2 regions of the Actinomadura sp. SCN-SB genome follow, and region 1 is predicted to be linked to the other one. Evidence: riboswitches for the same ligand, from Rfam matches in the RefSeq annotation. Region 1 holds a riboswitch; the other holds the start of a gene.

Region 1 (3,418 bases):
GGCTCCCGGCCGCAGAGGACGATTCGAGTCGGAGCCCTCGCGACCATGGGAATCAGCGACGTCGACGCCGTCGTCTCCCGCGACACGGCACGCGAGCTCGGACTGCCGACCGGTAACGCGCTGCTCATCAGCGCGCGCAGCAGCGACCCCGGTTCCCTTACCTCGCGGCTGCGCAAGCTCCTGCCCCGGCAAGCCAAGATCGTCGGGCTCGCCGGCCTCGATGAGCGCACAGGCGCATCCGTCGGGCAGCTGCCCGACGCTCGTGGCCAGGTATTGACCGCCCGGCAGACTCGGGTCGCCATCCAAGCCGCCATGAGCAAGCTCGGGATGCCGTACGTCTGGGGTGGGGAGTCCGATGCCGAAGGTGGATACGACTGCTCGGGCATCCTGCAGTACGCCTTCGGCAAGGCCGGTGTGCGCCTTCCGCGGGTAGCGGCCGACCAGGCACGGACCGGGCGCGCCGTCCCGTTCGGCGAGGCCAGGCCGGGCGACCTGCTCACCTGGGCCCACGACCCGACCGCACCCGGCTACATCTCACACATCGCGCTCTACCTGGGAAAGGGAAGGATGCTCGCCGCACCGCGGCGCGGAACCTTCGTACGAGTCCAGCCGGTCTACTTCGTCAACTTCAAGGGAGCGATCCGGATCAACCCGAGGCTCGCGGCCCGACTGGCCGGCTAACGCACCGAATCGATCGCCCCACGGTCCGCTGCACGCCCGGGATGCCCGGTCAACGCTGCCCGGGCGCACAGCGACCGCCCGATCAGGCGGCTCGGTGGCCAGGAACATCCGTTCGTCAGTCGTTCTGTCCGACGTCGAACTCCCAGTGCCACGGCTCGTAGGGGCTGCTGTAGGCCCAGTCAGGATGGAGCCAGTCGTATTTCTCCGAGTTGGCGCGCATCCATTTGAACTGCGGTGATTCGTCGTCTTCGACACCACCGCAGAAGTCGGCGGCGATGCCGAGCCCATGCTTGCTGTTGCCGGGCTCTGCCGCCATGCCTGCCGGCATGCTCTCGTACAGGTCCTTCTGCTTGGCGAAGGACCGGTAGGAGTTGCGCAGGCAGATGTCGGAGCCGAAGCGCTTCTTGTAGGCGGTGTTGAGTTCATAGAAGGCCGATGCCGCGTCGCTCCGTAGCACCAGTCCCCGCTGTGGCAACGGGCACAAGTACCGGGTCGGGATCCGGCCGTTCGGAAACCTGCCCACCTTCCTCTTCTGCGAGGCATCGCAGGTGGTCGGCGGCTTGGCCGGAGGGACCGGGGGCCCGGCCGGAGGCTTGGCCGAAGGCTTGGCTGACGGGTGGGCCCGGGACTTCGCTTTGGGCTTGGTGTCAGGGCTGGGCGTGGCCTTGGCCGCCGGGCTGTTGCGCGATCGCGTCGTGTCCCGCGGCGTGGCGGACTTCTTGGCCCGATTGGCCGAGAGTGCCAGGTCCCCTGCCGTGGTGGTGGATTCCTTGGGGGCCGTGGTAACGGACGTCAGGCCCAGTGCGCCGGCGAGAATGCCGGCCAGCACGACGCCGGTCACCGGCGCTGCGATCTTGCCGTTCTTTCCATGCCGCTTGTGCACGGCACCATCTCCTAACTTCCATGGCGCCTACCGGGTTAGCTGACGGATTCGGGCGTGGAAGTCGCCCTACGGCACTCCTCGGATGTGGAGGATGCGCTGATTCACCCCTGCGAAGGCCGCTACATGCCTTCTGGCTTGTAGACCATTCGCGTTGGTTCCCCGGCTCCGCGCCGAAGGCGCGGACTAGGCGTTGCCGACTTCGCCGTGAGACTGATGCCTTGCGACCCTCGTGATACAGGGCACAGCTCGGGAAGCGGCTCGGGTTCGGTGGTACTCGGCACCTGGCGGGCGCCGAACGGATGGATCTCCCGGTCCCCGCGCGGCCGGCTGCGGCGTGGGACTCGCTGGACGGTCACCGACCTCCAGATGGAGGGCGGCCTCGAACGAAGTACGGGGCAATGTAGTAGCGATCCCAGCAAAACGGCAAGTCGAGGCCCGGGGGAGAGACAACAGGTCCCCTGGAAAGGGCCAAAGCAGACAGGCACTCGGCGGGCTTGCTCGAAGTACTATTTGATCTAGTACATGGGCCATACGTCGCCACGTCCATGAGTCCCGGACACCGGTTGCGTCAGCGTTTGAAGGCCAGGTGCAGGTGATCCTGGTGGACAGTGTTGGTGAACGAAGCCCTGCCACCCTTCGACACCGCCCACGGTGCGCCGACCTCGTTCGCTCCGGTGGTGAGGGCCTGGATTGCGACAGGCCGGGCAGGGACGTCGCCGCCACGGCGCTGCTCGGCGACGCGACGGCCGTCGACCGCCCAGATGTCCACGGCCCTGCCCTGCCGGTGGTTGCTCACCGATTCGCTCCCGTAGACCCTGAACGGGTGACCGGTGGAGACCACCGTGACGGAGATGGTGTGTTCCTTGGTGATCTCGAGCATCAGCCTCAGAACGCGCGTGTCCACCCGGCCGGCTTGGATGTCCCAGCGTGCGGTGTCGGGCAGCACGATGCGTTTGCTGGCCAGCACCTGGGCGGCGAGCGGGCCGAGTGCCCGCGCGGATTGCGGGGCCGCACCGCCTGTGGAGGCGATGCGCGTCACCGCCCAGCCCGCCGGCCGTTTGCTCAACCTGATGTCAATGGTCCGGGTGGTCGTTGTGATGACGGTCCATCGCCTGGTACTCAGCCTGACCACGGCCATGATCGAGGCCGACTTCGCCGTCAGGCCCCCAATCTGGGGATAGATCACTTCGCCCGCCCCCGCATCGGTCTTCGCGAGCAGCGGCGCCGCCTGCCCGGCCAGGGACGGGTCCATCCCGGCCGCGGCGAGGCGGTTTCCGGTCGCCCGGGCTTCTCCGCCCCCGGCGCCGTAGTTGGTCAACACCTCGACAAAGCGGACGGCGGCACGCTTGACCGCGGGGGCGGGCTCGTCGGCGGCGACCACGAACGCCTTCACCGCTGGCAGGGCCGGTACGGTCGCGCCTCCTCGAGACGGTGAAGGCTGCTGCAGACGACCTGAACCGGGCACGGAGCACGCTGCGAGCGGCATCACCACCAGGAGCGTCAGCAGCCGGGACGGGCGCTTCAGCTTCACAGGTTCATTCCGTAGGTCAGCCAGTGTTCGCCATCGACCCCATCGTGCATGTCCCGGGGTGTCCATCCGAGCCCTTCGTAGAACAGCCGCGCCGCCCGGTTCTCCTCCAGCACCTCCAAGGTCAGCCGCCGCGTGCCCTGGGTCCGGGCAAGGGCCACGAAACCGCGAGCCAGCATCCGCCCTACACCGGAGCGACGCCTGGCACCGTCCACGGCCATGTGGTGCAGCACGCCGGCGGTCGTGGGAGTCCTGGGCTGCATCCCGGACTGACGGGCCTGTTCGAGCCCCTGGGCGTACCGGCGCGCACGGGTGCGGACGAACCG
Region 2 (3,418 bases), on a different contig from region 1:
AGACCAACTGGACCCACTCGTAGAGCAGCAGGAGCCCCGCGACGGCCGGAGGGGCGGCGATCTCCACGTCCCCGGCGGGCACGACCTCACGGAGCACCATGATCACGGGCAGCCCCACGACCAGGGTGTCGACGATCCGGGCCAGCAATCGCTGCCCGGGCTCGGCCAGCCGTAGGCCCGCCGGGCCTTCGCCGGGGATTTCCGGGAGCGGGTCGGCCTTGGGCGCCTGATCCGCTGCTGCCATCGCCCTGCCTTACTCCCCGTACCGGTACTCGGTGGTCTCGCCGTAGGCGCCCTGCCCGTACCCGCCCTCGTCGTAGCCCTCGCGCTCGTCGATGACCAGCGTTCCGGAGAAACGGTCGTGAAGGGACTGGCGCAGTGGCTGATCCCAGATCGCCCAGAGGTAGGCCATCAGGGCCCCGATCCAGACGAGCATCATTCCGTAGGCGAGGTAATCCCACACCATCACGGCGAGCGCCAGGAAGAAGAACACGCCGATCTGGTAGCCCACATGCACGATGCCGGCGCGCCAAACCGCCTGGGTCGTCGTAATGGCGTCGCCCGCGGGCCGTACCTGGACAACGCCCAGATGCATGACGCGCTTGCCGAGCGTCCGGCCCCAGAGGGAGAGCTGCACGGCCTCATAGATGAACGGCAGCACCGACAGGACGGCGAAGAGCGTGAACAGGATCGGCCAGTTCCAGATACCGCCCTCGGTCTCGGTCTTGCTTCCGGCCGAACCCAGGCCGATCGTCCCGATCACGACGGGCACGACGAGCGCGAATCCGAACGCCGACACAAGCCCGTTGTCGAGAACCCGCGCGGCGGCGCGCCGATGGATGGGCGCGAGGGGAAGGCTCGCCGCCTCGGAAACGTCGGGGGCGCCGTGGTAACCGTAGTCCTGCTGCCAGTTCTGCTGGGGAGGCGATTGCCATTGGCCTCCCGCCGGCCCCTGCTGCCACTGCGACCCCTGATAGGACGGCGGAGGGCCGTACCGGCCCTGAGGTGGCGGGCCCGGCTGAGGATAGTGCCTGCCGCGGCGGGGGGATCTACTCATCGGTCAGTCCTCCAGGCGAAGCAACATCCGGGTATTGCCCAACGTATTCGGCTTGACCCGGTCGAGGTCCAGGAACTCTGCCACGCCTTCGTCGTAGGAACGGAGGAGTTCTTCGTACACCTCGGGCGAAACCGGGGTGCCCAGGATCGGGCGGAACCCGTGACGCGCGAAGAAGTCCACTTCGAAGGTAAGACAGAACACGCGCCGCACGCCGAGTTCCCGGGCGACTTCCAGCAGCCGCGTCACGATACGGTGGCCGATGCCGCGCCCCCCGTACCCCCGGTCGACCGCCACCGAGCGGACCTCGGCCAGGTCCTCCCACATGACGTGGAGCGCGCCGCACCCGACCACCCGTCCGGGACGCCCCCCGGCGGCCTCCGCGATCTCGGCGACCCAGAACTCCTGGACGTCCTCGTACAGCTCCACCGTGTTCTTGCGCAGCATCCGGCGGCCCGAACCCGCGTACTGGCCGATGAGCCGGCTGATCTCCTGGACGTCCGCGGTACGGGCACGCCTGATCACCACATCCACAAACAGCCGACGCTATCGGACCAGGTGACGCGGCTGCGCCCCGGCGCGGACGACCAGCCGGTCAGGCGGTGCGAAGTGGCCCATAACACATCACTGCTCCCTCAACAGCCCCAACTGCATCTGAATCGCCCGGTTTCACCGAGGATTTCCGGTGTTCCGGTTGGCAGCACCCGCCCGCTCCGTTAGTCTCCTGCGCTGACATCCGGCCGCCGTCGCATGCGGCCGTACCGCCGAATCCGCGGGGCGCCGCCAGCGTTCCGGGAACCGGGGACCCACCACTTCGGCCGCTCGGGGAGGACACCGGGCCGGAGCCGGGGGGTTAATCCGCGCGACCCGCGGACGGGCCGCTCCTTGCCCGAACCCGTCAGCTAACCCGGTAGGCGGTGGAAGGAGAGGAGATTTGGTGGAGTCGTCGCGCCCTGGTCACTCGTCGCGCGGTTCTGGATCCGTCCCCCGCCGCCCGGGATCCGTTTCCCGCCGGAAGGCCGCGGCCGGGCTCCGGATCACCGTCGCGGGCGCTCTGATCGCGACCACGGCGGTGCTCCAGCCGGTCGCCGCGCACGCCGACCCGGAGCCGTCCACCAAGGACCTCAGGGCCCAGGCGTACAAGCTCGCCGACCAGCTCGAACAGCTCACCGAGCAGTACAACGGGCTGCGCGTCAAGCTCCAGCAGTCGCAGCGGGCCGCCAAGGTCGCCGCCGACAACGCCCGCCGCCAGGAGGAGGCGCTCTCCGGGCTCCGCGAGAAGGTCGGGACCCTGGCCGCCACCAGCTACATGAAGGGCGGCGCCGACCCCACCGCCCAGTTCCTCTCCGCGCGGGACCCGCAGGCCGTCCTCGACCAGGCCGCCACGCTGCACTTCTTCGCCGCCCAGGACGGCACCCGGGTCGCGGGCATGCTCCAGGCGATGCAGGCCGCCCAGCGCGCCCGCAAGGCCGCCCAGAACCGCGCCGACCAGGTCGAGAAGCTGCGCACCGACCTCAACGCGCAGCGCAAGAAGGTCACCGCCCTGTACGAGAAGGTCCGCGGGACGCTCGTCAAGCGCGACCCCACGGAACTGGCCCGGCTCCCCGTCATCGGTGACGGCAAGGCCGCGCAGGCGCTCCGGCTGGCCATGGGCAAGATCGGGCGGCCGTACGTCTGGGGCGCCTCGGGCCCGAACGCCTTCGACTGCTCCGGACTGATCATGTGGGCGTACCGGCAGGTCGGCATCAGCCTCCCGCACTACACCGGCAGCCAGTGGAACGCGGGCACGCACATCTCCCGCAGCCAGCTCCAGCCGGGCGACCTGGTGTTCTTCTACTCCGACCTGCACCACGTGGGCATGTACGTGGGCGGCGGGAAGATGCTGCACGCCCCGCAGACCGGGGACGTCGTCAAGATCTCCCCGATGGCCGGCAGGCCGTTCGCGGGCGCCGTCCGCGTCGCCTGAGATCTGCTGACACCGGTCGAACGCAGCCCGACACCACTCGGGCGATCGCCCGAGATCGGGAGCGGTGGAACGGTCTTCGCCGGCGGCCCCGGAGGAGCGGGAGGAATGCGGCGGGGGGCCTTAGCCAGGATGATCGTGGAACCACGTCCGCGGCGACGCATCGGCAGGGACCTACCTGCGAGGGGGCGGCGTCGCCGCAACGGGGGCGGACGGAGTTCGCCTACTTCTGTTGCCGGTCGTTCTGTCTTGCCGTGTTCGCTCGTCCTGCGCCCGTATCCTCCCGGCGGGCGGGGCGTGAACCCTGGCTGGGTTCGTGTCCTAGATGAGCTGCCTGCGGGCCGCCCACACAACGGCCTCGATCGGCGTGTTCACTTCGAGCCGGTCGCAGATGGTCCGCA

The links. A riboswitch is a leader RNA that binds a small molecule or an ion and turns the genes downstream of it on or off. The one in region 1 is predicted to bind cyclic di-AMP.
Region 2: another riboswitch for cyclic di-AMP. It lies ahead of ACGWYJ_RS19690 (NlpC/P60 family protein); the one in region 1 lies ahead of ACGWYJ_RS38045 (D-alanyl-D-alanine carboxypeptidase family protein).

What each region holds. Positions count from the first base shown of each region.
Region 1 is NZ_JBIMPP010000124.1:644-4,061, reverse strand. It holds gene ACGWYJ_RS38050 (C40 family peptidase) at 1-681, shown strand, start outside; gene ACGWYJ_RS38045 (D-alanyl-D-alanine carboxypeptidase family protein) at 797-1,564, opposite strand; cyclic di-AMP (ydaO/yuaA leader) riboswitch at 1,574-1,764, opposite strand; gene ACGWYJ_RS38040 (hypothetical protein) at 2,133-3,095, opposite strand; gene ACGWYJ_RS38035 (GNAT family N-acetyltransferase) at 3,092-3,418, opposite strand, start outside.
Region 2 is NZ_JBIMPP010000028.1:87,497-90,914, reverse strand. It holds gene ACGWYJ_RS19705 (RDD family protein) at 1-244, opposite strand, end outside; gene ACGWYJ_RS19700 (RDD family protein) at 254-1,057, opposite strand; gene ACGWYJ_RS19695 (amino-acid N-acetyltransferase) at 1,061-1,588, opposite strand; cyclic di-AMP (ydaO/yuaA leader) riboswitch at 1,807-1,988, shown strand; gene ACGWYJ_RS19690 (NlpC/P60 family protein) at 1,992-3,020, shown strand; gene ACGWYJ_RS19685 (LuxR family transcriptional regulator) at 3,339-3,418, opposite strand, start outside.